3 regions of the Vibrio palustris genome follow, and region 2 is predicted to be linked to each of the others. Evidence: predicted binding sites of a transcription regulator. Region 2 holds the regulator's gene; each other region holds the start of a gene.
What was found. The regulator MetJ, encoded in region 2, represses methionine synthesis genes. The targets are predictions, from matches to a motif close to TTAGACNTNTANANGTCTAA.
Positions count from the first base shown of each region.

Region 1: a site for MetJ is predicted at 3,920-3,939, ahead of metK (methionine adenosyltransferase). Genes of this name have one in related genera too.
Region 3: a site for MetJ is predicted at 5,098-5,117, ahead of metN (methionine ABC transporter ATP-binding protein MetN). Genes of this name have one in related genera too.

Region 1 covers NZ_AP024887.1:390,153-400,547, forward strand. Annotated here, with positions in the region: gene OCU30_RS01895 (YqgE/AlgH family protein) at 1-208, opposite strand, end outside; gene gshB (glutathione synthase) at 259-1,206, opposite strand; gene rsmE (16S rRNA (uracil(1498)-N(3))-methyltransferase) at 1,219-1,953, opposite strand; gene OCU30_RS01910 (SprT family zinc-dependent metalloprotease) at 2,100-2,600, opposite strand; gene metK (methionine adenosyltransferase) at 2,690-3,844, opposite strand; gene OCU30_RS01920 (LysR family transcriptional regulator) at 4,068-4,982, opposite strand; gene epd (erythrose-4-phosphate dehydrogenase) at 5,213-6,241, shown strand; gene OCU30_RS01930 (phosphoglycerate kinase) at 6,393-7,553, shown strand; gene fbaA (class II fructose-bisphosphate aldolase) at 7,700-8,776, shown strand; gene mscS (small-conductance mechanosensitive channel MscS) at 9,013-9,873, shown strand; gene OCU30_RS01945 (oxidative stress defense protein) at 10,012-10,395, shown strand, end outside.
Region 2 covers NZ_AP024887.1:2,417,995-2,428,389, reverse strand. Annotated here, with positions in the region: gene OCU30_RS11365 (bifunctional aspartate kinase/homoserine dehydrogenase II) at 1-1,419, opposite strand, end outside; gene OCU30_RS11360 (O-succinylhomoserine (thiol)-lyase) at 1,420-2,586, opposite strand; gene metJ (met regulon transcriptional regulator MetJ) at 2,786-3,103, shown strand; gene OCU30_RS11350 (malic enzyme-like NAD(P)-binding protein) at 3,202-4,470, opposite strand; gene rpmE (50S ribosomal protein L31) at 4,756-4,971, opposite strand; gene priA (primosomal protein N') at 5,275-7,479, shown strand; gene cytR (DNA-binding transcriptional regulator CytR) at 7,746-8,792, shown strand; gene OCU30_RS11330 (SPOR domain-containing protein) at 8,923-9,480, shown strand; gene hslV (ATP-dependent protease subunit HslV) at 9,601-10,164, shown strand; gene hslU (HslU--HslV peptidase ATPase subunit) at 10,209-10,395, shown strand, end outside.
Region 3 covers NZ_AP024887.1:1,804,909-1,815,303, reverse strand. Annotated here, with positions in the region: gene OCU30_RS08555 (tetratricopeptide repeat-containing diguanylate cyclase) at 1-28, opposite strand, end outside; gene queF (NADPH-dependent 7-cyano-7-deazaguanine reductase QueF) at 47-892, opposite strand; gene syd (SecY-interacting protein) at 990-1,532, shown strand; gene OCU30_RS08540 (Zn-ribbon-containing protein) at 1,540-2,316, shown strand; gene OCU30_RS08535 (MetQ/NlpA family lipoprotein) at 2,419-3,228, opposite strand; gene OCU30_RS08530 (methionine ABC transporter permease) at 3,266-3,937, opposite strand; gene metN (methionine ABC transporter ATP-binding protein MetN) at 3,930-4,967, opposite strand; gene gmhB (D-glycero-beta-D-manno-heptose 1,7-bisphosphate 7-phosphatase) at 5,218-5,769, shown strand; tRNA gene OCU30_RS08515 (tRNA-Tyr) at 5,980-6,064, opposite strand; tRNA gene OCU30_RS08510 (tRNA-Tyr) at 6,133-6,217, opposite strand; tRNA gene OCU30_RS08505 (tRNA-Tyr) at 6,287-6,371, opposite strand; tRNA gene OCU30_RS08500 (tRNA-Tyr) at 6,442-6,526, opposite strand; gene glyA (serine hydroxymethyltransferase) at 7,132-8,382, shown strand; gene OCU30_RS08490 (hypothetical protein) at 8,464-8,793, opposite strand; gene lipA (lipoyl synthase) at 8,946-9,911, opposite strand; gene lipB (lipoyl(octanoyl) transferase LipB) at 9,904-10,395, opposite strand, start outside.

The DNA of each region.
Region 1 (10,395 bases), 630 kb from region 2:
TTGCTAAACTATCGGGTTGCGATTGAGGGTAAGCAGGCTCGACATCCACCTGTTTTAACATTCCCTCTATCGTGACGTCGATGGGCGTATTGATGATTAACCCCATTGCACCTTCTTCATTATGTTCACAGAGGTAAATCACACTGTTTTGAAAGTTAGGATCCTGCATGTTGGGCATAGCAATAAGAAAATGATTGCTTAAATTCATGATTGTATCCTCTAGCAATGGGGGAGGAACCTCCCCCTAAATTAAGGTACTTAGGCTTGGATATAGCGTTCAATCGCATCCATCAATTTACCTGTGATGGAAATATCAAAGGCGCCTTCAATTTCACGGACACACGTTGGACTGGTTACGTTAATTTCAGTCAATTTATCGCCAATGACATCGAGCCCAACAAAAATCAGTCCTTTTTCTTTCAAAATAGGCGCAACCGTTTCGGCAATACGACGATCGGTTTCACTGATAGGACGCGCTTCGCCACGGCCACCGGCGGCTAAGTTACCACGCGTTTCCCCTTTGGCTGGAATACGCGCTAAACAGTAGGGCATTGGCTCGCCATCGACCACTAAAATGCGTTTATCACCATTACTGATATCTGGTACGAAGCTTTGTGCCATACAGAACATATTGCCCTGTTCGGTCAGCGTTTCGATGATGACAGCAATGTTGGGATCGCCTTCCTTCACACGGAAAATAGAAGAGCCGCCCATGCCATCAAGAGGTTTTAAAATGATATCACCATGTCTTTCACGGAACTCACGAATCTTTTCTGCTTTGCGTGTCACTATGGTGTTCGGGGTCAGTTCAGGGAACCAAGCGGTAAACAATTTTTCATTACAGTCACGTAGGCTCTGTGGCTTATTGACGATCAATGTGCCTTCTTCTTCAGCGCGCTCAAGAATATAAGTGGCGTAGATGTACTCAGTGTCAAACGGAGGATCTTTGCGCATTAATACCGCATCAAGTTCAGACAGACGTATCGTTTGCTCTGAGGTGAATTCATACCAGCTAGCCGGGTCTTGTTTTACGGTAACGGTTTTTGTATCTGCGAATGCGATACCTTGATCTAAGTGTAGATCATTCATTTCCATGTAGTGAATTTCATAACCACGGCTTTGCGCTTCAAGCATCATGGCAAAGCTGGTGTCTTTTTTGATATTAATGGATGAAATTGGATCCATTACAATGCCGAGTTTGATCATTCTTTTTCTCCGTTACCCCAAGTCACCAAAGCGGACTTGTAGGGCTGTGATAGCTGTTAGGGCGGCGGTCTCTGTGCGTAACACTCGGGGGCCTAACAAGGTTTCTTCAAATTGGTATTGGTGAGTCATCGCGATTTCTTGTGCAGATAAACCACCTTCAGGGCCGATAAGCAAACGTACTTTATTGGTCTTTAGCGCCGGTAACGTATTAATCGAGTATTGGGCTCGCGGGTGTAAGTTAAGCTTGAGTGCTTCACTGTTTTCCGCGCACCACTGCTCTAGTGACATAATAGGGCGTATTTCAGGTACGCAGTTGCGTCCACTTTGCTCACAGGCACCAATCGCAATCTTTTGCCATTGTTGTAGCTTTTTCTCAAATCGTTTGGCATCCAGTTTCACGCCACAACGTTCAGAGATCAATGGGGTAATCACATTAACACCCAATTCGACGGATTTTTGAATGGTAAATTCCATCTTATCCCCGCGTGACACAACTTGGCCTAAGTGCAAATCAAGTGGAGACTCACAACTAGATTCAATGCGTTCTGTCACTTTTACGCGCACATGCTTTTTGGTGGTTTCGGTAATGATTGCTGGAAATTCAGCTCCGCTGCCATCAAATAACACCAGCTCTTGGCCTGGCTGCATACGCAACACACGTCCAATATGTCCAGCCGCATCGTCACCTAGGGAAACTTCCCCTAATTGGTCAATGGTTTCTGGATGATAAATACGGGGAATTCGCATGAATGAGTTCTCGATAAGTGATTATTTAGCTAGCGACTAACATGGATGCGTTGACCCTAAAAAACAAGGGGCAGCAGGCTTTAGCCACGGTTTTTACGTATATCACTCGATAAATAATCGGTGATAAATATTCATCATAGCGCTCATCAGGTCAGTTGAATACCTGAAAAGCTGAGTGTGGCATGACAACGTTGGCAACGATAGTCTGCTTGACCACGTTGAACTTTATTATGGCGTCGTACCGTTAATGAGTGGGTTTGACAGGCGCAGCGATACTCAAAGGTTTTACCTTGTACCGATTGGATAGAAAATTGATGAGTGGTGTCTGGCGCTAACCCAAAGACTTGACTCATCACGGCTTGCCACTCTTTACCATGAGGTTTGACTCGTCCAAACAATTGATACGTGACTAAGTGTGCCATTTCATGCGGAATGACTTGGTCGATAAACGCCTGCTGGTTTTCAACAAACAGGGTTGGGTTGAGGCGAATTTCATTCAAGTGCATGTAGGCTTTTCCCGCTGCTTTACCGCGCAACCGAAAGCTTAAGCTCGGTAAGGGAAGCTTTTTGGAAAAATATTGATTTACTTGCTGGTGGCAGTGAGAAATGGCCTCTTCAGCACGCTGAATCAACTCTGTGGTAAGCATGTGTCGTCCATCAATTGAGCCATTGAAAATAAAAAAGGCTCTGAATAATTCAGAGCCTCAATCTTTTCGTCTTCAGTATCCAGTATCGGTTACTTTAGACCAGAAAATTCGCGTAGCATCGCGGCTTTGTCGGTGGCTTCCCAAGGGAATTCTTCACGACCAAAGTGTCCGTATGCTGCGGTTTTCTTGTAGATTGGTTGCAGAAGATTCAACATCTCTTGTAGCCCGTATGGACGAAGATCGAAGTTTTCACGTACCGCGCGGATAATCACTTCGATATCCACTTTTTCCGTACCGAATGTTTCAACCATAATCGACGTTGGTTCAGCGACACCAATAGCGTAAGACAATTGAATCTCACAACGATCAGCAAGACCTGCCGCAACAATGTTCTTTGCCACGTAACGAGCCGCATAAGCTGCACTACGGTCCACTTTTGATGGATCTTTACCAGAGAATGCACCACCACCGTGACGAGCTGCGCCGCCGTAAGTATCTACGATGATTTTACGGCCTGTTAAACCACAGTCACCCATTGGGCCACCGATAACAAAACGACCGGTTGGGTTAATAAAGAACTTAGTGTCTTTCGTTAACCATTCTGTTGGTAACACAGGTTTGATGATTTCTTCCATCACCCCTTCACGTAGATCAGCCGTGCTGATGGTGTCTGCGTGTTGTGTTGATAATACAACTGCGTCAATGCCAACAATCTTGTTGTTATCGTATTGGAAGGTAACCTGAGATTTTGCATCAGGACGCAACCAAGGTAGCGTGCCATTTTTACGTACTTCACTTTGACGCTGCATTAAACGGTGAGAGTAGGTAATTGGTGCTGGCATTAACACTTCGGTTTCGTTAGTGGCATAACCAAACATGATACCTTGGTCACCCGCGCCTTGATCTTTAGGGTCCGCTTTATCAACCCCTTGATTAATATCAGGTGATTGCTTACCGATAGTGTTTAAAATCGCACACGAGTTGGCATCAAAGCCCATATCGGAGTCGATGTAGCCAATTTCACGGACGGTATCACGAGTCAACTGCTCGATATCAACCCAGGCGGAAGTCGTGACTTCACCGCCGACCATTACCATGCCGGTTTTTACGTAAGTTTCACACGCAACACGAGCTTTCGGGTCTTGTGCCAAAATAGCGTCCAACACTGCGTCAGAAATTTGATCCGCGATTTTATCTGGATGACCTTCTGAGACCGACTCAGAAGTAAACAGGTGCTTAGCCATGATAACTCCAATATTTACTCACTAGAGTAGCATTCAGGATTGGCTACTCTGCACTATCGATTAATATGTAGGTGTTTCTACATCTAGACGTCTATTTTAGTTTTCAATGGTCAAATTACAAGATCTTTTTCTGTATTAACCTTAAGACAGCGCTTTTTATTGCGGTTTACCACAATCAAGAAGGAGAAAGAGCATTGCTGCAATCATAGAGTTAGAACGTGAACTAATTCGCCACCGAATCATGACGCCAGTGATCTGGAAGTTGCGCGCGCATCATATCAATGAATAACCGTAAACGCAGTGGCTGACGCCCTAAAGGATAAAGGTAGTTGATGGGGATAGGATCGGTATGCCAGCCAACTAAACATGGTGTAATTTTCTCTGGATGAGAGCGCATTAAACCTTGAGCAAATGGTGTGGGGAGTAATCCGATGCCACAGCCTTTACTGATGGTATCGGCTTGCATAGGAAGATGATCGCTTTGCAAGCGACTAGCAAAGGAAGGTAGCCGGTAAGTGCCATAATCAGCATGTGTGAGCGTTAATCCCCCTTGATTAAGAGACATAAAATCAATCCAATCATGCTCACTTAATTGGCTAGGATGGGTCACCTCTTGATGACTCATGAAGTAATCAGGAGAAGTATAAAGAGCATAGCGCCAATGACCAATAGTGGTACTGTGGTAGCTATCTACAGCGAATTGCCCAACGCAAATAATGAGATCGGGTGATGGTGTATTATCGTATTGTGTATATTGACTAATAACCCGTAAATGAATGTTGGGATGAGCTTGCAAAAAGGCTTCAATAACTCCTGATATCCAGCCACGCATTAAGTTTTGATCAACGGCTATCGTCAAGGTACCACTGATATGCTGGTCTAATTCTTGTAAGGCTTCTTCGCTTTGTTCTGCAAGCAGTAAGATTCTCTCGGCATAAGATGCATAAATTTCTCCTGCCTTAGTTAAGGTCAAGCGATTGCCATCTCTTGCCAAAAGAGCTTGCCCTAAATCTTCTTCTAATTGCGATAAGCGTCTACTTAAGGTCGATTTTGGTTGATCAAGGTGCTTGGCTGCTGAAGTAAGACTTTTATATTGACATAGCGCATTAAACGCGCGAATGGCAGCTAAGTCATGCATGTTAATGCTCCAATATTCGGGAGGTTCTAAAGCTGAAACTGACGATTACCTATCACAGAGTTGATAAATAAAATACTATATAAGTAAGAATTATTATCATTTATAGCGAGTTAAATGTCTATTGAAAAACCAGTCATATTCGCGGCTAGTGGCATAATTTTATCGGGTGATAACTGGTTTCAAATGGAGTAGTATCCATTAACAGCTTCGAACTATCATGAATTGAAAATATGTTAAGAATTGCCATCAATGGGTTTGGTCGTATTGGCCGAAATGTTGTGAGAGCACTGTATGAAAGTGATAAATACCAACGTATAGAAATCGTTGCAGTCAATGAGTTAGCGAAACCAGAAGCGATGGCGCATTTACTTCAATATGATACGAGTCACGGGCGTTTTTCTAAGAAAGTGTCTTATGATCAAGAGCATTTATATATTCATCATGATAATACGCATGCGGATTCGATTCGCATGTTACATTTATCAGACATCCCATTATTACCTTGGCGTGACTTAAATATTGATTTAGTGTTGGATTGCACAGGGGTATACGGCTCACAAGCTGATGGCCAGCAGCATATAATAGCGGGGGCGAAGAAAGTATTATTTTCACATCCCGGTAGTCAAAATGTGGATAATACAATTATTTATGGTGTGAATGAGGACACCTTGACGCACCAGCAAAAAGTAGTATCAAATGGATCCTGTACGACGAACTGTATAGTTCCGGTAATTAAGATTTTGGATGACCATTTTGGGATTGATTCGGGTACGATAACAACGATACATTCTGCAATGAATGATCAGCCTGTGATTGATGCTTATCATGATGATTTACGTCGGACGCGAGCGGCAGGACAATCGATTATTCCAGTCGATACCAAATTGCATAAAGGAATTGGACGAATTTTTCCGAAATTCGCGGATAAATTTGAAGCCATTTCAGTGCGAGTGCCCACAGTAAATGTTACCGCGATGGATTTAAGTGTGACTGTGAACACTAAAGTGAGTGTTAATGACGTAAATCAAACCATCATACAGGCCTCTCAGTGTACATTACGAGGTATCGTCGATTACACCGAAGAGCCGTTAGTCTCGTGCGACTTTAATCATGATTTCCATAGTGCGATTGTCGATGGAAATCAGACTCGGGTAAGCAACGGACAGCTGATAAAAATGTTAGTCTGGTGTGATAATGAATGGGGCTTTGCGAATCGAATGCTCGATACAGCACTTGCAATGCAAGCAACTGAGTCATAGCCCACATTTAAGAGGAAAATATATTTATTTTTTGGTGTGAAAAAAATATCCTCTATGCCCAAGTGAAACAATGACAATCAAAAGAATACCGTTGCCCGGCTTTAGGCGGGGTGAAACTTTATTTCTTCATAAAAATTTGAGAGGACAAACCATGTCTGTAATCAAGATGACTGACCTGGATCTAGCAGGTAAACGTGTTTTTATTCGTGCTGATCTAAACGTTCCTGTAAAAGAAGGCAAAGTGACGTCTGATGCTCGTATTCTTGCATCGATTCCAACCATCAAACATTGTTTGGAAGCGGGCGCAAAAGTAATGGTGACATCTCACCTAGGCCGCCCAACAGAAGGCGAGTATACAGAAGAGTTCTCTCTACAACCTGTTGTCAACTACTTAAATGATGCACTAGACGCCAATGTTCGCCTAGCTAAAGACTACGTTGAAGGCGTAGAACTAGAAGCGGGTGAGCTTGTGGTTCTAGAGAACGTACGTTTTAACAAAGGTGAAAAGAAAAACGACGAAGAATTGTCTAAAAAATACGCTGCGCTATGTGACGTATTTGTTATGGATGCATTTGGTACGGCTCACCGTGCGCAAGCATCAACTTACGGTGTAGGTGTTCATGCTCCTATCGCGTGTGCAGGTCCGTTACTTGCTAATGAACTTGAAGCGCTAGCAAAAGCAATGGATAACCCAGCTCGTCCAATGGTGGCGATTGTTGGTGGTTCAAAAGTATCAACAAAACTGACTGTACTAGAGTCTCTCTCTAAAGTTGCTGACCAATTAGTTGTTGGCGGTGGTATTGCCAATACGTTCATTGCAGCGGCTGGCCATAACGTGGGCAAATCGCTTTACGAAGCAGATTTGGTCGATACCGCGAAGCGTCTGATGGAAGAGTGTCATATCCCTGTTGCGACAGACGTTGCTTGTGCAAAAGCGTTTGATGAGAATGCAGAAGCTGAAATCAAAAACGTCAAAGATGTTCAAGACGATGACATGATCTTCGATTTGGGCCCTGACTCAACAGCACAATTAGCTGAGATTCTGAAGAACGCGAAAACCATCCTTTGGAATGGTCCTGTTGGCGTATTTGAATTCAAAAACTTTGAAGCAGGGACTAAAGGTATCTCTGATGCGATTGCTCAATCTGAAGGTTTCTCAGTAGCTGGTGGTGGTGACACGCTAGCGGCGATCGACAAGTTTGGTATTAAAGCCGACGTTTCTTACATTTCTACTGGTGGCGGCGCATTCCTTGAATTTGTTGAAGGTAAGCCACTTCCAGCTGTTGAAATGCTAGAAAATCGCGCAAAATAATCCATGGTAAAAGCGAGGACTGCCCCTCGCTTTTACTGCTATTTCGTCCGTTATCTGTTAATATGTTGTGATAGATAGCGTGACATTTAACAAGTTTTTAACTTAACGTTTTTATTCTTAAAACGACAATAAATAGGATCATTTCAATGTCTAAGATCTTCGATTTCGTAAAACCTGGTGTTATCACTGGTGACGACGTACAGAAAGTATTTGAAGTTGCTAAAGAAAACCACTTTGCTCTGCCTGCAGTTAACTGTATTGGTTCTGACTCAGTCAACGCTGTTCTTGAAGCGGCGGCGAAAGCTAAATCACCAGTTATTGTACAGTTCTCTAACGGTGGCGCGGCTTTCTTTGCTGGTAAAGGTCTTAAGCTAGAAGGTCAACAAGCACAAGTGCTTGGTGCTATTGCTGGTGCAAAACACGTACATACTGTTGCCAAAACGTACGGTGTTCCAGTTATTCTGCATACTGACCACGCTGCGAAAAAACTGCTACCTTGGATTGACGGCCTACTTGACGCAGGTGAAGAGCACTTTGCACAAACAGGTAAACCGCTATTCTCTTCTCACATGATCGATCTTTCTGAAGAATCTCTAGAAGAAAACATCGAAATCTGTGCGAAGTACCTAGAGCGCATGGCGAAAATGGACATGACTCTGGAAATCGAATTGGGTTGTACTGGCGGCGAAGAAGACGGCGTTGATAACTCAGATATGGATGATTCAGAGCTATACACTTCTCCTGAAGATGTGGCTTACGCTTACGAAAAACTGAACGCTATCAGCCCTCGTTTCACGATCGCTGCTTCTTTCGGTAACGTACACGGCGTATACAAACCAGGTAACGTTGTACTAACTCCAACTATTTTACGTGATTCTCAAAAACACGTATCTGAGAAGTTCAACCTTCCTGAAAACTCTTTGAACTTTGTATTCCACGGTGGTTCAGGTTCTTCAGAAGCTGAAATTCAAGAGTCTATCGGTTACGGTGTGATCAAAATGAACATCGATACAGATACACAGTGGGCATGTTGGGATGGTATCCGTGAATACGAAGCGGAAAACCACGATTACCTTCAAGGTCAAATCGGTAACCCAACTGGCGTAGATGCACCAAACAAGAAATACTACGATCCACGTCAATGGCTACGTGCCGGTCAATCAGCAATGGTTAAGCGTTTAGAGCAAGCATTCGCTAACTTGAACTCTGTTGACGTACTATAAGTATTAGACGGAAGAACATTCTGTTCTTTTCCAAAGCCCGCTGCTTGCAGCGGGCTTTTTTATTGCGTTATTTTTGTGTTAAAGACTGGTTTCACTCGAGAAATTTGCATAGTCTAGCCTTCTAGTCATCACTATTTATGTAATGAGAGACTCATTACCAATAGGATAAAAAGCGCTCATAACACTGATAATGACTATAAATGAGCCTAATAATTTGAATGAAAGAGGAAATAAGTATGGCGAGTGAAGCGGCTAGTGTGGAGACGAACGTCATTAGCAATATTAGTTATATTACGGATTGGTTTAGTAACAATACCGACTTATTATTTGAATATTCGATGAATATTATTTGGGCCGTATTAATTTTATTCGTTGGTAATATTGCGGTAAAACTGATTGCTAACAGCGTTAGTAAGCTCATGAAGAAGCGTCGTATGGACAAAGCTGTGATCGATTTCGTTCAGGCCATTGTTCGTTACTTATTATTCATCCTCGTGTTAATTGCGGCATTAGGTAAGCTTGGCGTGCAAACCGCGTCTGTCGTCGCCGTTATCGGTGCGGCCGGCTTGGCTGTTGCATTAGCGTTGCAAGGCTCGCTATCTAACTTTGCGGCGGGTGTATTAATCGTCGCTTTTCGTCCATTTAAGTCAGGTGATTATGTTGAAGTTGGTGGTATTGCAGGGTCGGTCAGTTCGATTCAAATATTTCAAACCGTCTTGAATTCGCCAGATAACAAAATGATTGTGGTTCCGAACTCTTCAATTATCGGTGGCCCTATTACCAACTATTCACGCCATAAAACGCGTCGGATTGATTTTGTAATAGGAGTATCTTATAAAGCTGATCTACGTAAAACACAGACAGTATTACGTGAGCTCATGGAAAGTGATGAACGGGTTTTGAAAGATCCTGAAGTAACGGTTGAAGTGCATACACTGGCTGATTCATCCGTCAACTTTGTGGTGCGTCCTTGGGTGAAAACAGAGGAATACTGGCCAGTATACTGGGATATGATGCTAAGAATAAAAGAAACACTTGATGAGAATGGTATTGAAATTCCATTCCCACAAATGGATGTTCACTGGGAGCGTGGATAATTTACCCCTGACGATGATGACGGAGGCCTTGGCCTCCGTTTTTTATGCGCCATGTTGAATCAATTTATTTGATTATGGTCTTAAATGATTAGAGGGCAGTAAATATATTCCTTGAATAGAATGAATTAGGAGCATGGTATGCAGAACAGGATAGGTCGAGTTTTAGTGATGGGGATTGGATTATTTTATTCGCTCGCAAGCTTTGCCGCTGAGTATGATTTCCCAACGATTGTTACCACTGGACGTGCTGAAATTTCAGTAAAACCGGATATGGCAACGATGTCAGTACAAGTCGTCGAAAAAGGCAAAACGGCTCAGGATGTGAAAACGAGCGTCGATAAAGCCGTGACGAATTTTATGACCAAACTGACAAAGCAAGGCATCTCAAAAAAAGATATTGAGAGTAGTAACCTCATCGTTTCTGCTCAATATCAATATGAACAATCTGGCAAAAAACAATTAACAGGATACCAAGGGCGGCGTGAAGTCACGGTAACGGTTAATCGCATCAATCAATTGAAC
Region 2 (10,395 bases):
TTTTTCTTGATAGAACAAACGCAGCCAACTAGCGCCAATATTGCCTTTACCGCATAACACTAAAGCAATGCGTTTTTGCGCTTGGAAAAGCTGAGTATGAATATTGTGTACTAACGGTGGTAAGTCGGTGTTGCGTAAGACTGCAACCAAACTTAAACCAGACTCAGTCGTAGAGATAAACTCGACTGGGTGGTTTTTGAGTTGCTGGTAGAAGCCGAAGTTATGGTTAGCATTTTTACTCACGCCTGCGCCGACAGCAGCAACAAGCTGGAAGCCTTCCTTGAGTTTTATTTCTGCTTCTACCGCGGCATCTTGCAAACACTCGAGTGCGCCTGAGGTAATTTCTGCTGTGTACGCTAAGCGCAGCAGCGATTGGTCTTCTAAGGCCTCATACGCGAGTGGCTCTAATTGCATACGCTTTAAGCGTTGCAACGTGTCCCGTTGAATTTGTTGGAATGAGTGGTGACGGCCGAAGGTCAGCTCGATGAGTAAAACGTCGTCGAGTGAGGTGATAATCTTTGCGCCGCGTCCAGAGGCAAGCACCCGCTCAATACGTGTCGATCCTGCTTCCGGCTGATAACTACAACGTAGATGTAAATCCATCGTACTTTGGGCAACAGGCTGCAAGGTGCGACTATGTAAAACTGGGGCAGCTAAACGTGCCAGTTCATTGGCTTCATCTAAACGTAAAAGAGGCAATAAGCACGCATCGCCAACTAAACGTGGATCGGCACTGAAAACACCAGCAACATCGCTCCAAATGGTGACGCAGCTGGCATTGGCTAATGCGCCAATAATCGTTGCTGAATAATCTGAACCATTACGACCCAATAACACAGTATGTCCGGCTTTATCTTGAGCCATAAAGCCGGTGATGACTAAGCGCTTACTTGGGTGTTGAGCCAGAATGTTATTGAGCAGAGGTTGTGAGGCGGCGCGATCTACCTCGGGTTGGATTCCGGCTTCTGCACGTAAGAAAGTACGCGCGTCCTGCATAACACAGTCTAATTGCTTATCCATAAGGACAGCGGCGAGTAGTCGCGCTGACCACATTTCACCATGGCCGAGAATATTCGCACGAGTCTCACTAGAGATTGGTGCCGTTAGCTCTCCTAGCTCACTGATTTCGCCATTAAGTTGACTTAGCAGGTGATCAGCCGCTTCACCGTCAAGCAACGACGTAATCAGTTCGCTTTGGTACTGTCTCAGTGCTAATAAAGTTTCATGGGCCAAACGGCCATCTTTGCTTAACTCTTCAATAAAGGTAATTAAGCGGTTGGTTGTTTTGCCTGCCGCCGATACGACAATGAGATCATTAGAGTGTGAATAATCACACAGGATCTGTGCAACACGCTGATAACACTCAGCGTCTGCTAGGCTGCTGCCACCAAATTTATGTAATTGGCGCGATGTTGTCATTTAACAACTCTCCTTCGCGATAGTAAATGCTTGTTCTAAATCGGCAATGAGATCTTCTGCTGCTTCTAAACCGACAGAAACACGTAACAATAGTTGAGAAATGCCGGCTTCTGCTAGGGCAGCTTCACCCATCGCGCGATGTGTCATTGTAGCTGGGTGACAAATCAGACTTTCTACTCCCCCAAGAGATTCAGCCAATGAGAACAGTTTCAGTGAGCTGACGAAAACTTTGAGTTGTTCAAAAGTGGCATTCACCTCGAAGCTTAGCATGCTGCCGAAGCCACGCTGTTGCTGTTGTGCAATTTCATGCCCAGGGTGGTCAGGCAAGCTTGGGTGATAAATCGTGCCGACCAGCTCTTGCTCATTTAAGTATTGCAGTAGACGAGTGGCACTTTCTTCGTGCTGGCGCATACGTACACTCAAGGTACGTAAGCCACGTAAAGTGAGATAGCTATCAAACGGCGTACCTGTTGCCCCAATACAATTTCCCCACCACGCTACTTTTTCGGCATGTGCTTGTGTACCGCTGATCAGCACACCGCCGATAACATCAGAATGTCCATTGATGTATTTGGTGGTCGAGTGAATAACAAAGTCAGCGCCTAGTGTAAGGGGTTGTTGATATACGGGTGTCAAAAATGTGTTATCCACGGCGACTAACGTGCCGTGTTGTTTTGCTTGATTGCATACTTTCTTGATATCAACCACACGAATCAATGGGTTAGATGGCGTTTCAATCAGCAGTAATTTAGGCTGTTGGCTCAGTGCCTCTTGGACTTGTAAGTCATTGCTTTGGTCTATGAATTTAACCTTGAAATCGCCTTTTTGCGCGCGAGTATTCAGTAAACGATAGGTTCCGCCATAGCAGTCATGTGGGGCAATAATAAGATCATTGGGGCCAAGAAAAGCAGTGATCCATAAATTGATGGCGGCGGTACCACAGTTAGTAATCGTGGCCCCTGCGCCAGCTTCTAATTCAGACAGCGCCTCTTCTAACAGACTACGGTTGGGATTCCCAGAGCGTGTATAGTCGTAAGTAGGAACTTCCCCAAATGCTGGAAAGCCGTAGTTCGTGGATAAATAAATAGGGGGAACAACGGCGTGATGTTGTGAATCAGATTCAATTCCTGTTCGAACGGCAATGGTATCGGGTTTATGTTGGTTCATAATGTATCCTTTCCTGAACGCTGAGGGCTGCTGTCACCAAACTTATCGTCAAGGCGCAGGTTTATCAACCTACTTTACTGTGTGTTTTTGTGGACGTCAACACATCTAGCCATCTATATGTCTTTGCTTATAGCAGTAAATACCGTTAAAATTACATTACTGATTATTTATTTTCTGAACGACTGAACGAAGGTGCGCAATGGCAGATTGGAGCGGCGACTATATAAGCCCTTATGCGGAACATGGTAAAAAAAGTGAACAGGTGAAAAAAATCACCGTATCCATTCCACTTAAGGTACTAAAAGTGCTGACGGATGAGCGTACTCGTCGCCAGATTAATAATTTACGACATGCCACTAACAGTGAACTATTGTGTGAAGCGTTTTTACATGCTTACACGGGTCAACCATTGCCGACCGATGAAGACTTGCGCAAGGATGGGCCGGATGATATCCCCGTTGAAGCAAAAGAAATGATGACGCGTATGGGGATTGAATTTGAGTCGTTTGACGACTAAGTCCGCGTGAGCCGTGTAGGAAGATTGGTTAGACAAAAAAGCCCAGCATTGCTGGGCTTTTTGTTTTATTGACAGGATGTTTTACACATATAGATACATTAGTCGGCCATGTAGCCTTCAGGTAAATCAATGCGAGCGACGCCCGATTCCACGGCCGCTTCAGCAACAGCACGAGCAACGCGTGGCAGTAAGCGTGCGTCCATTGGTTTTGGAATAATGTAAGCTGGACCGAATGATAAGTTATCAATCCCAGCCGCTTTCAATACATCACTCGGTACGGTTTCTTTGGCTAGTTGACGGATAGCATCAACGGCTGCCAATTTCATTTCAATGTTGATTTCGCTCGCGCGTACATCCAGCGCCCCGCGGAAGATGAATGGGAAGCACAACACATTATTCACTTGGTTAGGGTAGTCACTACGACCCGTTCCCATAATGAGATCGTTACGCGTGTTATGCGCCACTTCAGGGTTGATTTCTGGATCTGGGTTCGAGCAAGCGAACACCACAGGTTTATCTGCCATCAACGCAAGTTGCTCGCTCGTTAGTAGATCTGGCCCCGATACGCCTAAAAACAGGTCAGCGCCGGCAATCACATCATCGAGAGTACGTTTGTCTGTGTTATTGGCAAAACGCTGCTTGTATTCGTTGATGTCGTCACGGCGAGTATGGATGACGCCTTTGCGATCGAGCATGTAGATTTTTTCGCGCATTGCGCCGCATTGAATTAATAATTCCATACAGGCAATCGCGGCCGCGCCAGCACCTAAGCAGACAATCGTGCAGTCTTCGAGTTGTTTACCTTGCAGTTCAATCGCGTTCAACATGCCTGCCGCAGTGACAATGGCTGTTCCGTGCTGGTCATCATGGAAAACTGGAACGTCACAACGTTCAATCAATTGACGTTCAATTTCAAAACAATCCGGTGCTTTAATATCTTCAAGATTAATGCCACCAAACGTATCAGCGATGCTGGCAACAGTATTAATGAACTCTTCTGTAGTGCGGTGTTTTACTTCAATGTCGATAGAGTCTAAACCAGCAAAACGTTTGAACAGCAGCGCTTTACCTTCCATAACAGGTTTTGATGCTTGTGGTCCCAAGTTACCCAAACCGAGTATTGCCGTACCGTTTGAAATGACAGCAACGGTATTGCCTTTACCAGTATACTTATAAATGTTGTCAGGATTTTGTGCGATTTCACGGACAGGTTCAGCAACGCCTGGGCTATAAGCAAGCGCTAAGTCATGCGCCGAATCTGCAGGTTTAGTGAGGGCGACTGCAATTTTACCTGGAGTCGGGTAAGCGTGATATTTGAGCGCTTCTTGGCGAAAAGCTTCTTTAAGGTTTGCTTGGTTATCGGACATTGGATGATCTCTATTGTTTTTTTTAGGGGGTGTAGAAAGCGCATTATTCTAAAACAGGATGTTATCAGTGCCTAGTTGACGACAGGCAATATGGCGAAGTTTTAATGGCGTTAATTACTGATAAGACCAGCGGAGAGTAAGGCAAAGGTTTGCTTTATTTATGAGGTTTACAATGGTACGAAAACAGGGAGATTTGGACGGTGAATACAGTTTGCAGAACAGGATAGGATCGAAAAGGACGCTATACAGCGCCCTTTTACTTCAGTATTTACAAAGCAAACATGCTTATTTGCTTGTAAGGCTACCGAAACGCTTGTTGAAGCGATCAACACGACCACCGGTATCAACGATACGTTGCTTACCTGTGTAGAATGGGTGACATTTGTCACACACGTCTAGGTGTAGAGTATCTTTGCTTAGTGTTGATTTAAACGTGAAAGTGTTGCCACAAGAACAGCTTGCGTTCACGTCTGTGTATTCTGGGTGGATACCAGTCTTCATGGGATAACCTCAATATTAGGCCGTGTCGCTATCCAAATCTAAGTTGGACACCACACGTAAGTTAATGGTAAAAAACGTTTAGGCTCTTATATTAAAGGCCAGAACGTTAAGGCGCGCTATGATAAAGAATCCCCGTCTTACGATCAACTGGTTTGTTGTTATTTTGGTCGAATTCTAATGGGTATCTACGGTATAGTCTGTATAGATAGCTGAATATAACCAGTCGCCTGATATTGATTCGAATTTATATCCGCCATCCAGTAAACTGTTTACTGGCTCTTAGTTCCCCTAACGATAGTATTTATGCTCCCATCAATTGCCCGCGTGGCGTTACCAGTACCTTTAGATAAGCAGTTTGACTATGTCATTCCTAGCCACCTTTTTCCGATTATAGGTGGGCGTGTCTCTGTACCTTTTGGTCGGCAAACTTTAGTGGGGATCGTGACGGCACTAGTGAGTGAGTCGGATTTTCCTAAAGATCAGCTTAAACCTATTTATGCGGTATTAGATAGCCAGCCAGTGTGGCCTGAGTCGCTATATCAACTGTTGTTTTGGTGCAGTCAGTTTTATCATCACCCATTGGGAGATACGTTGGCGAATGCGATGCCAACCGCTATTCGGCAAGGAAAAGCGGCGAGCTTTAGTCCTTATCGAGAATGGTCTTTAACCGAAGAAGGGCGTAACCAATTTATGGTGGGGCTCTCTGCGCGCGCGGTGCAGCAAAACCGTGCGATGTATCGCTTAGAAAGTGGGCCCGTTTCTCACTCTATGTTGTTAGATGAAGATATTGCATCCACGACGTTGAAAGCGTTAGAAAAAAAGGGCTGGGTAGAAATGCATGAACGCCAGCCTTCGGTTAAGCCTTGGCCAAAACAGATAGAAGCTGATGTTGATAAGCCTAAGCTAAGTGGAGAGCAAGCGATTGCCATTGCTGCGGTCAATAGTGAGCCGACCTTTGCTTGCTATTTACTACAAGGGGTGACCGGTTCAGGAAAAACAGAAGTTTACTTGAATATGATTAAGCCTATTTTGGAGCAAGGTAAGCAAGCTTTAGTCTTAGTGCCTGAAATTGGTTTAACACCACAAACGATTAATCGATTTAAACGCCGTTTTAATGTTCCGATTGAGGTCATCCACTCAGGGCTTAACGATACTGAGCGGCTTAATGCATGGTTGAGTGCCCGGGATAAAGCGGCGGGTATTATTATAGGTACCCGTTCAGCCTTGCTTGCCCCATTTGCAGACCTCGGGATTATTATTGTTGATGAGGAGCATGACTCTTCTTATAAACAGCAAGATAGCTTACGTTATCATGCTCGTGATGTCGCCGTAATGCGCGCGGCGAAAGAAAACATTCCTATTGTATTAGGCACCGCAACGCCGGCCTTAGAAACATTACATAATGCCCTAACAGGAAAATATCATCACCTGCACCTTACGCAGCGTGCGGGGCTATCAGTACCGACAACGAATCATGTACTCGATGTGAAAGGTCTGTTCCTTGAAAGTGGTTTATCCGCGCCGTTGATCGCCCAAATGCGTCGTCACTTACAGGCCGGTAATCAAGTATTATTGTTTTTAAATCGGCGAGGTTTTTCACCGGCTTTAATGTGTCATGAATGCGGCTGGATTGCTGATTGTAAACGGTGCGATGCATACTATACCTATCATCAAAATAGCCGAGAAATGCGTTGTCACCATTGTGGATCTCAACATCCGGTATTACATCAGTGCGGCTCGTGCGGATCGACTCACTTAGTGACCGTCGGGGTGGGAACCGAGCAGTTAGAGACCCAGTTAAGTGAGTTATTCCCCGAGTACAAATCGATTCGTATTGATAGAGACAGTACGCGCCGTAAAGGCAGCTTAGAAACGGCTCTTCAAGCAATTCGCAATGGGGAATACCAAATTCTTATCGGTACCCAAATGCTCGCTAAAGGTCATCATTTTCCTGATGTGACTATGGTGGGGCTATTAGATGTTGATGGTTCATTATATAGCAGTGATTTTCGCGCCGCTGAGCGCTTTGCTCAGCTTTTTATTCAAGTTTCAGGAAGGGCTGGACGTTCGAGTAAGCCGGGAGAAGTGTTCTTGCAAACTCATCATCCAGAACATGCTTTATTACAAGCATTGCTCAATAAAGGCTATAACGAGTTTGCCCAAACGGCGCTGCAAGAACGTAAAATGGCGGCCTTGCCACCATACAGCTATCTAACGTTAGTACGAGCTGAAGCGAACGACTCTCAGCAAGTGGAAGACTTTCTGCGACAGATGAGACATACCTTTGAAAGCCATCCTCAATTTAATGATACGTGTATGGTATTGGGGCCTACGCCAGCTCCCTTAGCTAAACGCGCGGGGAAGTTTCGCTGGCAACTTTTGATTCAGGCTGAGTCTCGTACATTAATGCAAATTTTGCTGCGCAGCGCCAAGCCAGCGATTAACTTATTACCCTTAGCTAAGAAAGTGAGATGGACCTTAGATATTGAGCCACAAGATCTTTCATGAAAAATTATAAATCTTTGCTAGGCTTATAAAATGTAATGTAAGAAAGTGTGATTAATATCACTCTAGTCATGTATAATTTGTTATGTTGAGCCTTATGCAGTCAAAGTGAAATGCATAGACTGAGTAGTACTCATCGTGAAGCGCGAATCCGCGCCATGATTTCATCCATAATTATTAACGGATAGTTTAAGAGTGTGTAATAAAAGAACTCTGTGGCTGGCCTCTACTGAAAGTCTTATTGGATGATAAACAATGAAAAAGAGTGAATTCACTATCCAGATTTTAAGAAGAGGGTTTTTTGTATGGCGACAATGAAGGATGTTGCCCAGCTTGCCGGCGTATCAACTGCCACCGTTTCTCGTGCGTTGATGAACCCGGAAAAAGTGTCTTCTTCGACGCGTAAACGTGTGGAAGAAGCGGTTTTAGAAGCGGGTTATTCTCCAAATTCTTTAGCGAGAAACTTACGCCGAAATGAATCAAAAACGATCGTGACGATCGTACCTGACATTTGCGATCCATACTTCTCTGAAATTATTCGTGGTATTGAAGATGCCGCGATGGAGCATGGTTACCTTGTGTTACTTGGCGACAGTGGTCAGCAAAAGAAACGAGAGCATTCATTCGTCAATTTAGTCTTTACCAAACAAGCGGACGGCATGTTACTGCTTGGTACTGATCTGCCGTTTGATGTGAGTAAACCTGAGCAGAAAAATTTACCGCCGATGGTCATGGCGTGTGAGTTTGCCCCCGAACTTGAATTGCCAACCGTTCATATTGATAACTTAACGTCTGCGTTTGAGGCTGTGAACTATTTGACTCAGATGGGACATAAGCGCATTGCTGAAATTGCAGGGCCCAAAAGTGCGGCGCTATGCTCGTTCCGTCATCAAGGTTACCAGCAGGCATTACGCCGCGCAGGATTAACCATGAATGAAGATTATTGTATGTCAGGTGATTTTTCGTTTGAAGCTGGCGCGCACATTGTGACGCAATTATTGGCGCTGCCCCAAGCCCCCACGGCTATTTTTTGTCATAACGACACCATGGCGATTGGCGCAATTCAAAAAGCGAAACGCCTTGGCTTGCGCGTACCACAAGATTTATCGGTGGTTGGCTTTGACGATATTCAGTTCGCACAATATTGCGATCCACCATTAACGACAATTTCTCAGCCGCGCTATGAAATTGGGCGCCAAGCCATGCTGATGATGCTAGATGTATTACGTGGCCACGATGTTCAAGCAGGTTCACGTTTACTGGACGCTTCTTTAGTCGTGCGAGAAAGCACGGCACCGCCGCGTTCAGTACAGTGACGCCGATTGCGCTTTCGTCGTTTAATTTCGTCGTTTAATGATGTTTTCTGGGACAGTTTGTATTTCAATACTGTTCTATCCCAGAAAACTGCATTACCATGTGACATAAATTGTTAACTCTAGAATTCCTGTGGCTAATAAAGATTATGTAAGACGTGGTCGTAGTCAAAGTAAGCCGACCAAAAAAACGGCGCCAAAGCGTAAGCCGTGGCGCAGTGGTTTAATTGCTGTGATAGCGGTGTGTGCCTTTGGGTATGGTTTATCTGTGTTAAATTCAGATCCTGAGCCTAAAGCGCCACCTAAGCAGACTTCAGTACCTAAACCTGTAACGCAAAAAGTCGTTAAAGATAAAGAAAGCACTTTACCTCCTCCGCCGACGGAGAAGTGGCACTACGTGGACTCTCTTCCAAGTCGAGAGATTGAAGTGGTGCCGAAAGAGCTTAAAGTGTCTAAGATTCCTTATGTGATGCAATGTGGCGCATTTAAAACTATGCAGCAAGCTCAGCAGCGCAAAGCAAAAATTGCCTTTCAAGGCTTGAGCAGCCTGATTCGTAAACGTGAAGGCAGTAGCTGGTTTAGAATCGTACTTGGGCCTTATAAATTTAAACGTGAAGCAGAGAGTGATCGTCACAAGCTGCAACGCGCTAAAATCGAACCCTGCATTATCCTCAAAGATAACCAACAGTAATCTAACAATGCCACGTCATAGACTCTTGACGTGGCATTGTTTTTTCTCCCCTTGAATTCTTGCATCATGAACCCTATATAGGTTCTAACTCCATAGTGAAAAAAGATAAGAGGCTCTGACGTGACTACCATCGTTTCTGTACGCCGTAATAATAAAGTTGTCATCGCTGGTGACGGACAAGTATCACTGGGTAATACCGTGATGAAGGGCAACGCGAAGAAAATTCGTCGTCTATACAATAACAAAGTACTGGCTGGTTTTGCTGGTGGTACAGCAGATGCGTTTACTCTGTTTGAGCGGTTTGAAAGCAAACTGCAGATGCATCAAGGTCACTTGACGAAAGCGGCAGTAGAAATGGCGAAAGAATGGCGTAGTGATCGCGCGCTGCGACGTCTAGAAGCGATTTTGGCTGTGGCTGATGAAACGGCATCACTTATTATTACAGGTAATGGTGATGTACTGCAGCCAGAGAACGATTTGATTGCGATTGGATCTGGCGGTAACTTTGCTCAGTCTGCGGCAATTGCCTTGTTGGAAAACACCGAATTAGATGCACGCACTATCTGTGAGAAATCATTAAATATTGCCGGTGATATTTGTGTCTTCACTAACCATAATCATACGATCGAAGAACTCGAATATACCGAAGATGGTCAACCTGTGGCGGCGTTACCGAACGGGTAATCAATCAAGATAGTGATTTGTCACTGAATAAAAGGATTATGTATATGTCTGAAATGACACCTCGTGAAATTGTTGACGAACTAAACCGTCATATTATTGGCCAAGACACAGCAAAACGTTCTGTGGCTTTAGCACTACGCAACCGCTGGCGCCGCATGCAGCTTGATGAAAGCTTGCGTTCAGAAGTGAGCCCAAAAAACATTTTGATGATTGGTCCGACAGGCGTCGGTA
Region 3 (10,395 bases), 610 kb from region 2:
GCCAAGGTTGCCAGCGAAAATTGCTCATGGGTGAATACCGTCCTTGTTATTGACGAGCTAAGCGATAGTTATGAGTCGGACCCAGATTATGAGTCGAACGGAACGGATTAATATCTAATCCACCACGGCGAGTATAACGCGCATATACGGTTAGCGAGTCTGGCTGGCAAAACCGTTGAATATCGGTGAAGATACGCTCCACACACTGTTCATGAAACTCATTGTGTTCTCTAAAAGACACCAGATAGCGCAGCAACGCTTCACGGTCGATTTGCTTTCCTGTATAGCGAATTTCAACGCTCCCCCAATCTGGTTGACTGGTGATTAAGCAGTTTGATTTGAGTAGGTGGCTATTGAGGCGCTCAGTCACAACCATATCGTTGGTTGCCCCTTGTAAGAGGTTCTCATCAAATTCGTAGTGGGTTATCTCGATATCTTGGTCATCGATATTTTCCCCTTGCATGTTTACAATCGGCTGATTAGTAAAGTGCGTAACGGGGAATATTTCCACGCTAACCGCTTCTCCGGCACAGGCAGAGAGATCGTTGACTAATGTTTGACGCACGTCATCGATAGAAGAAAATCGCGTTTGATTAAAACTATTAAGGTATAGCTTAAACGATTTCGATTCGATCAAGTTTGGGCTAGTCGCCGGTAATGTTGCCTGCGCGACGGCCACTTGCGGCAGACCTCGTTGGTTTAGCCAGGAAAGTTCATACAGCGTCCATACATCACAGCCTTTGAATGGGAGTTCAGTTCCCAAGTTTAGGTCGTCGCGGTTTAAGCTACGAGGTACACCTTGTAATAGGGTTACGTCATAGTGAGAGGTATAAGCGGTGCCTTTACCTAAAGTTAAGCCTGTTAACTCTTTAGCGTCAGAATATTTACTCATTTTTTATCGTTACTTCGATTAGAATACAGGGAATTTTACGCAATCTCGATGCCACTGTCATTATTCACCATAGGGGAAATGAAACATGGAAAACACAATGGCTCAGTCAGCAGGCGCATTGTATCACTTTAGTCAGCGATACGTTGAACAATGCCAAGCCATGTATGATCAATTACCAAGCAATCAGGAATTGATTGATTTAGAATCGGTATGCGTACAGCGTAAAACTCAAAGTTGTGTCTATTGGCAACCAGTATTACGTCACTACATGGCAAATCTTGATAATGTAGAAACCGCAATTGAGCTAACGTTACATGATGATGTGACCGAGTTTTACTGTAGCCAATTTTCGGCGGATATTCCTGCTTTATGGGAAGAGACTCCTCTTACATTACTCCAAGTCTGGAATGACGATGATTTCGTACGATTACAGGAAAACCTGCTCGGGCATCTTGTGATGCAGCGCCGTTTAAAGCAAAAACCGACGGTATTTATTGCCTCTACCGATGATGATATGCAAGTGATCTCAATTTGTAACATCAGTGGGGAAGTCGTGTTAGAAACCCTCGGGACTGACACGCGTCGAACGCTTGCCAACACGCTCACTGAATTTTTAACCCACCTACAACCAGTAGTCTGAATTATTTATGTATGTTGTTGAATTAGAATTTGAATGTTTTGCCGACACTACCATTACCGCGGTTGATAAAGCGATAAACGGTTTAATGGAAGCATTAAGATATAATGGTCAAGTCCTCGGTCGTGAGTTTCCGATGATTATGGGCGAGGGCGAGTTTTCAGTGCGTGCAGTTTGCCCTGAACAAGAGAGCTTACACCCTAAAAATCACTCTGACTTTGTTCAAGCATGTTTACAGCGTCTACATGATGCGTGTTTAAGAGGCCCACAAGTGCGTCTGTTGGGGCGTGATATGAACTCAGAGCAAGCTGCTGATTTTGGCACGCCAAGTTGGCAAGTGCTTTACACGACGTATGTACATACTTGCTCGCCATTACGCAGCGGTGACGATTTATTACCGATACCTTTATATCGTCAAACTCCGACATTCAATGGTGATCACAAAGCGGTTGTGAAGTGGCAAACCGAATGGCAAGCGTGTGATGAGATCCAAATGGCGGGGAGTTGTAAAGCAGAACACGCGGCGCTTCATGAAATTTGTGATACGACCAGTGACTTATTTATCCGCGGTTGGGATCTTCGTGGTCGCATTGAGTATCTATCCAAAGTACCGACCTATTACTACTTATACCGAGTAGGAGGAAGTAGTCTAATGTCAGAACAAGCCCGCCGTTGCCCTAAGTGTGATGGTGAATGGTTACTTGAGGAGCCACTGCATGAAATTTTTCACTTTAAATGTGATAAATGCCGCTTGGTGTCCAATATATCTTGGGATCACCTTAAATAATTCTCAGCTAATTGATGGCAGTGAACGGTACAATAAAAAAGGTTGGCACTTGGCCAACCTTTTTACTTTCAAACACACCGTGCTCTGTAGGTTGTTAAGGGATTACCAACCTTTAACAACACCGCCTTTGAATTCTTTTTTTGCGGCCTGGAAAACTTCGTCAGTTTGGTAAGCTTTTACAAACTCTTTTACTTTTTCGCTATCTACGTTGTCTTTGCGCGCAACAACGAGGTTCACGTAAGGCGAATCATTGCTTTCAACAAACAGGCCGTCTTTTTTTGGCGTTAAATCGATTGAGCTCGCAAACGTGCTGTTAATAATCGATACGCTAACATCGTCAAGAGAGCGTGGTAGTTGTGATGCATCCAACTCAACAATTTTCAGTTTTTTCGGGTTAGATACGATATCACGTACAGTTGCTTCCAAGCCGGCGCCGTCACGCAGTTTTATCAAGCCTTGTTTTTCTAGCAAGATAAGTGAGCGCCCTAGGTTCGTTGGGTCGTTCGGTACTGCAATGCGGTCACCTTCTTTTAGTTCGTCTAGTGACTTGATTTTCTTTGAATAGCCAGCAATTGGGTAAAGTAATGTATTCCCCGCAATCGCTAATTTGTAACCACGGCTTTTGATTTGCTGATCTAGGTATGGTTTATGTTGAAATGCGTTCGCATCCACAGTGCCATCTGCCAACGCGGCGTTTGGCGTAATGTAGTCGGTAAACGTGACAAGTTTAACGTTAAGATCGTATTTTTCTTTCGCTACTTTTTTAGCCACCTCTGCAACTTGAGCTTCTGAACCTGCAATCACGCCCACTTTAATGGTTTTTTGATCCGATGAATCATCACCACAGCCAGCTAGAACGAGAGTGGATGCGGTTACCGCAACCGCTAATAATGCTTTTAGATTAAATTTCATATGTATCTCCTGTAAAAATATCCATTTTTATTCTAGTTTATCGGTGATCGACTCTACGGACGATTGCATCACCTAATGATTGTATAACTTGTACTAAAACGATCAGCATGATGACTGTTACTGCCATAATAACGATATCATATCGATAGTAACCATAGCGGATCGCAACATCACCTAGGCCGCCGCCACCCACGGTCCCCGCCATTGCGGAGTAACTGACCAATGTCACCAAGGTGACGGTAATGGTGTTTACAATACTCGGCATTGCTTCTGGTAGGAGTACTTTATAAATAATTTGCAGTTGGCTAGCGCCCATCGATTGAGCCGCTTCAATCAACCCAGATGGGACTTCCATTAGGGCGCCTTCGATCAAACGGGCGACGAACGGAATAGCACCAATGGTCAATGGGACAATAGTGGCAGTGGTGCCAATAAAGGTACCGACCAGCAGTTTAGTGACTGGGATGATGGCGACCATCAGTACAAGAAAGGGCACCGAACGTCCAATATTAACAATCGCGCCTAGTGCAAGATTGACTTGATTATTCTCAAGTAGGCCGCCTTTTTTGGTGGTATGTAACACCACCCCAAGTGGAATACCAACGGCGAATCCAATGATTCCCGATGCTAATACCATATAAATGGTTTCCCACGTTGCAGTTAGAATGAGATCACTATTTTGTGATACCCATGAAATAAGATCATGCATTGAGGTACCCCAGTACTTCTACTTTAACTTTGTTGTCGCGAATAAATTGAATTGCAGCTTCCGTATTGGCTTGATCGCCTTGCATTTCCGCGAGCATCATGCCGAATTTCACGCCACCTGTATAATCAAGGTCAGAGTTCAAAATACTGACATCGATATTAAATTGTCTAGATACCTGCGAGACCACCGGAGCATCGACACTCGCACCAGTAAATTCTAAGCGAATCAATGGATGAGAGCCTTCGCTATGTGCCACACGTAAACGTTCGGCAATATCATCAGGCAGTGAAAGATCTAAGGTTGAGCGTATAAATTGGTGTGCTAGCTCTGTTTTTGGATACGCAAAAATATCGCCAACGGTGCCTTTTTCAACCAGTTTACCGCCACCAATGATAGCGACTTCATGGCAGATGCTTTTTACAACATCCATCTCATGCGTAATCAATAAGATAGTAATATTTAAGCGACGGTTAATTTCTTTTAGCAGTGCTAAAATCGATTGAGTTGTCGCAGGGTCAAGCGCGCTGGTGGCTTCATCACATAACAATACTTTTGGATCGGATGCAAGGGCTCTCGCAATAGCAACACGCTGCTTTTGCCCACCACTTAAATTGGCTGGGTATGTGTTACGTTTATCTGCCAAACCGACTAAATCAAGTAACTCGGCAACTTTTGCCTCGATGTCCGCATCGCTTTTATTGGCAAGCTCTAATGGTAGCGCCACATTACCAAACACCGTGCGTGATGAAAGCAAGTTAAAGTGCTGAAATATCATACCGATATTACGACGAGCATTCGATAATTGCTGAGCATTCAATTGCGTTAAATCTGTTCCATCAACAACGACCGAACCCGTAGTCGGACGCTCTAGCATGTTAACGCAGCGAATCAGAGTACTTTTCCCTGCACCTGAAGAGCCTATGACACCAAAAATCGTGCCTTGTGATATTTGAAGATTAATGTCTACTAAAGCGGGAATTTCCGTTTCGCCTTGGTAGAAAACCTTATTAACATTCGTTATTTCAATCATGTAAAAACCTGTGCAGGGAGCAGTAAAAACCCTATGTTAGCTGCGATATCGTCTCACAGAATATTATGCTGTATTGCTTAATAGCTAGATAAGAATCCTATGAGTTATAGGTATTCAAGTCAATAGGTATTTTTACGTCTAGACGTCTAAACGAAAAATTATCCGCGCTGATCGATCATTTGATAGTGATGAAAGAAATAAGCTATGCAATAATTATAAGACTTCTTATCGCTCAATTGAGAGAGTCATTTTGGCAAAACCAGCAGTATTTTTAGACCGTGACGGTGTGATCAACGTGGATCACGGCTATGTCCATGATGAGCATGATTTCGAGTTTATCGATGGGGTATTTGATGCAGCGCGTAAACTGCAGGATAAAGGGTATTTACTGGTATTGGTGACTAACCAATCGGGAATCGCTCGAGGTAAATTCAGTGAAGATCGCTTTTTATCGCTGACGCAGTGGATGGATTGGAACTTTGAAGATCATGGTGTGGCTTTAGATGGTATTTATTACTGCCCACATCATGCTGAGTTTGGTCTCGGTGAATACAAACAAGACTGTGAATGTCGTAAACCTAAACCGGGGATGTTTTTCTCCGCGCGGGATTTTTTAAGTATCGATATGGCCAACTCCGTTATGATCGGCGATAAAGCGGAAGACATGATGGCAGCAGAAGCGGCAGGCGTCGGGACTAAGATTCTTGTCCGTACAGGAAAGCCCATTACAGAACAAGGTGAAGCGCTAGCAAACACAGTATTGGATAGCATTGTTCAAGTTCCTGATTACTTAGATAACTAGTCTTTATGAAGCGCTGGTAAATCGGTATTGGGTTATTGATAAAAAGGCCACAGTCAGTGGCCTTTTTTGATCCAGACGTCTCTAAGAATGAATGACAATACGCCGTTTTTATATCGTGGCGGTCTTTATATTGTGATTGCGGGTTAATAGAGGTGTTGAGTGTCTGACAGGTATAAAAAAACCAGCTCACTGAGCTGGTTTTTTTATATATGGTGGAGGAGGACGGATTCGAACCATCGAAGGCGGAGCCGGCAGATTTACAGTCTGCTCCCTTTGGCCACTCGGGAACTCCTCCAGGAGGTTTTATACTTAACTGACGTTTTCCCAACGCAATCAATCAAGTGCTCTTCTTACGAAGAAATATGGTGGAGGAGGACGGATTCGAACCATCGAAGGCGGAGCCGGCAGATTTACAGTCTGCTCCCTTTGGCCACTCGGGAACTCCTCCAGGAGATTTTTATACTTAACTGACGTTTTCCCAACGCAATCAATCAAGTGATCTTCTTACGAAGAAATATGGTGGAGGAGGACGGATTCGAACCATCGAAGGCGGAGCCGGCAGATTTACAGTCTGCTCCCTTTGGCCACTCGGGAACTCCTCCAGGAGGTTTTTATACTTAACTGACGTTTTCCCAACGCAATCAATCAAGTGCTCTTCTTACGAAGAAAATATGGTGGAGGAGGACGGATTCGAACCATCGAAGGCGGAGCCGGCAGATTTACAGTCTGCTCCCTTTGGCCACTCGGGAACTCCTCCAGGAGATTTTTATACTTAAAGAATGTTTTCCCAACTCATCCCTCAAGTGCGGGGCGAATCATAGCAAACTGTTTGAGGCTGTAAACCCTTTTTTTGGTTTTTCGCACCAAGCGCTGTCTTTTTGGACAAAGTTGCGTGTTATTGATCAACTTTTCAGCGAGTCAATCAAGAAGGGGACGAGAAAGATGAGCAGAATCAGTGAATAACTTCCCGTTACTTTATCGTACTGAGTGCGTGTTAATGAGTTAAAAATAGCTCATCTCTGGCATAACCCCTTGTGACTGTGCAATTTTAATGTGGTGTTGATGATTTTTTCTCTATATAGCGCAGGCATCGCAATATAAAGTGCTCTAATGGTTGTGCTCTTATGAGCAAAGCGCTAATTTATCACTTAGGATTCTTTAGAGTATTAAGCTCTTATTTATCATAATGGTAGAAGCTGGTTATAACAGTGAAAAAATTGCCTCATAATTTCGGTAATTAGTGCTTTATGAAAAAGATCAATTTATGTAGAATACCGGCCATTACGGTGACGAAAACGTTTGCGTGGCGTCATTGTTCGGGTTTTACCTCAACTTTCAGTTAATCTGAGTCAGGAGATACAGATGCTTAAGCGTGATATGAACATCGCTGATTACGATCCGGAGCTTTACGCTGCGATTCAGGAAGAAACTCTTCGCCAAGAAGAACATATTGAACTTATCGCTTCAGAAAACTACACAAGTCCACGTGTTATGGAAGCGCAAGGCTCTCAATTAACGAACAAGTATGCTGAAGGATATCCTGGTAAGCGCTATTACGGTGGTTGTGAGTATGTTGATAAAGCAGAAGCTTTAGCGATTGACCGTGCGTGTGAGTTATTTGATTGTGCCTACGCAAACGTGCAGCCTCACTCTGGCTCTCAAGCTAACAGTGCTGTTTATATGGCATTATTGAATCCAGGCGATACGGTTTTGGGGATGAGCCTCGCTCACGGTGGTCACTTGACTCACGGCTCACCAGTCAACTTTTCTGGTAAGCATTACAATGTTATCCCATACGGTATCGATGAATCGGGTCAAATTGATTACGACGCGATGGAAGTATTGGCACAAGAACATCAACCGAAAATGATCATCGGTGGCTTCTCCGCTTATTCTCAGGTTGTCGATTGGAAACGTATGCGTGAAATCGCCGACAAAGTGAATGCTTACTTGTTTGTGGATATGGCTCACGTTGCGGGCTTGATTGCTGCTGGCGCTTACCCAAGCCCAATGCCTTATGCTCATGTTGTTACCACGACAACACATAAAACGCTTGCCGGACCTCGCGGTGGTCTTATTTTGTCGAATGCGGGTGAAGAGCTATACAAAAAACTGAATTCAGCTGTTTTCCCTGGTGGACAAGGTGGCCCTTTGATGCATGTTATTGCAGCAAAAGCGGTGGCTTTCAAAGAAGCAATGGAACCTGAATTCAAAGCGTATCAAGCTAATGTTGTGAAAAACTCCAAAGCAATGGTTGCCCAGTTCCAAGAACGTGGTTACAACATTGTATCTAACGGGACAGAAAACCACTTATTCCTGGTTGACCTTATCGACAAGAATATTACAGGTAAAGAAGCGGATGCCGCATTGGGCGCTGCAAACATTACTGTGAACAAAAACTCAGTCCCTAATGACCCACGCAGTCCGTTTGTGACATCTGGTATTCGTATTGGTACACCATCAATTACACGCCGTGGTTTTAGTGTTGAAGATGCTAAAGCGCTGGCAAACTGGATTTGTGATGTACTAGATAACATCAACGATCCTGCTGTTATTGAAGCAACCAAACAAAAAGTGTTAGATATTTGTAAACGTCTACCTGTTTACGCATAGTATTGCGACGACTAAAAAATAAAGCCTGCATTATATGCAGGCTTTTTTTTATTGGGGTTCATAACGTTAAGTTCAGTTAAACTATTTAGCGATGCTGATTAATGTCCCTGATTTACATTTAAACATATAGTATTTACGGGTTTCATTAAATTGCCCTAAACCTTCGCCGCTGCAGTAGTTAACATTGATATCCCGCATGGTTTCAAGAGTACTTTCATTGGCGAGTGAAAACTTAGATTGGTCGGAACAGACAATCCGCACTTGGCCATCATCACTCACGGAATAAATTTTGACATCGGTATTGCACAGTTCAAAAGAGGCTTCTTGGTAATTATCTCTTTGCTCATTTGATGCACAACCAGTAAGCAGTGTGCCAACTGCCATTAAGGTTACGAGTCCTAACTTATACATTGATACCATCCTTTTTGAATTGCTTACCATTATTGTAGTCAATATGAGATAACAGGGTAAGAAACTTCATGTATAACAGCAAGCAGTTAATTGATCAAAAAAGCCGATATGGACTCCACATCGGCTTTTTATTGCAAGATAACCAGTCTCTCTTACTTCACTTCCATACCTTGAGCTTGTAAATCAGCATGATAAGAGGAGCGCACGAAAGGACCGCAGGCAGCATGAGTGAAGCCCAGTTCCAACGCGATTTCTTTTAATTCTTCGAACTCAGCTGGCGGCACATAGCGAGCAACCGGTAAATGGTGACGGCTGGGTGCTAAGTATTGACCTAAGGTGAGCATGGTGACGCCATGGCTACGGAGGTCTTTTAATACTTCGACCATTTCTTCTTTGGTTTCACCTAACCCCATCATTAAGCCTGATTTCGTTGGGATATCTGGATGCTGTTCTTTAAAGCGGCGTAATAGATCAAGCGACCATTTATAGTTTGCGCCTGGACGTGCTTTACGATACAGACGTGGGATGGTTTCTAGATTGTGGTTAAAGACATCAGGCGGATTGTCTTTGAGTAATTCTAACGCCGTATCCATACGACCACGGAAATCAGGGACTAACGTTTCAATACGAATATGCGGATTCTGCTCACGAATGGCTTGGTTACAATCGGCAAAGTGCTTAGCGCCACCATCACGTAAGTCATCACGATCGACTGAGGTGATCACCACGTACTTCAGTTTCATATCTTTGATCGTTGTAGCTAACTTTGTCGGTTCGTCTGCATCGGGGGTAATCGGGCGACCATGAGCGACATCGCAGAATGGGCAACGACGCGTACAAATTGCCCCTAAAATCATGAAGGTCGCTGTGCCGTGAGTAAAACACTCGGAAAGGTTAGGGCATGACGCTTCCTCACAGACAGAGTGCAAGTCGTTTTTGCGCATTGCATCTTTAATTTCACGAATGCGTTGAGTATCTCTTGGGAGTTTGATTTTCATCCACTCCGGTTTACGCAAGATTTCTGTCTCTTCATTCGGCATATTTTTGACTGGGATGAGGGCCATTTTATCCGCGTCGCGGTATTTAACCCCTTTTTCCATTTGGATAGCTTTACTCATGATTATAGGCTTCTGTGCTAAATTCGACTTTATCGTATTCCAATAGGTTTACGAGCTCTGTTATTAGGATAGATTCGGCGTCATGCAATGAGGCTGAAGGAATGATATCACTGAGTTGTATCATTTCCATCCCCGCATAACCACACGGATTGATTCTTAAAAATGGGGATAAATCCATATTGATATTCAGCGCTAAACCATGGAAAGAGCATCCTCGACGGATACGTAGTCCGAGCGAGCATATTTTCTTACTCTCAACGTAAACGCCTGGCGCATCAGGTTTAGCGGCTGATTCGACACCATACTGAGCTAGGGTGTTGATGACAATAGTTTCAATATTACTGACTAACTGACGTACGTTAATCGATTTCCGGCGTAGGTTAATGAGAAAATAGACGACGAGCTGTCCAGGACCATGATAAGTGACTTGACCGCCACGATCACTCTGTACGACAGGGATATCACCGGTATTAATGAGATGTTC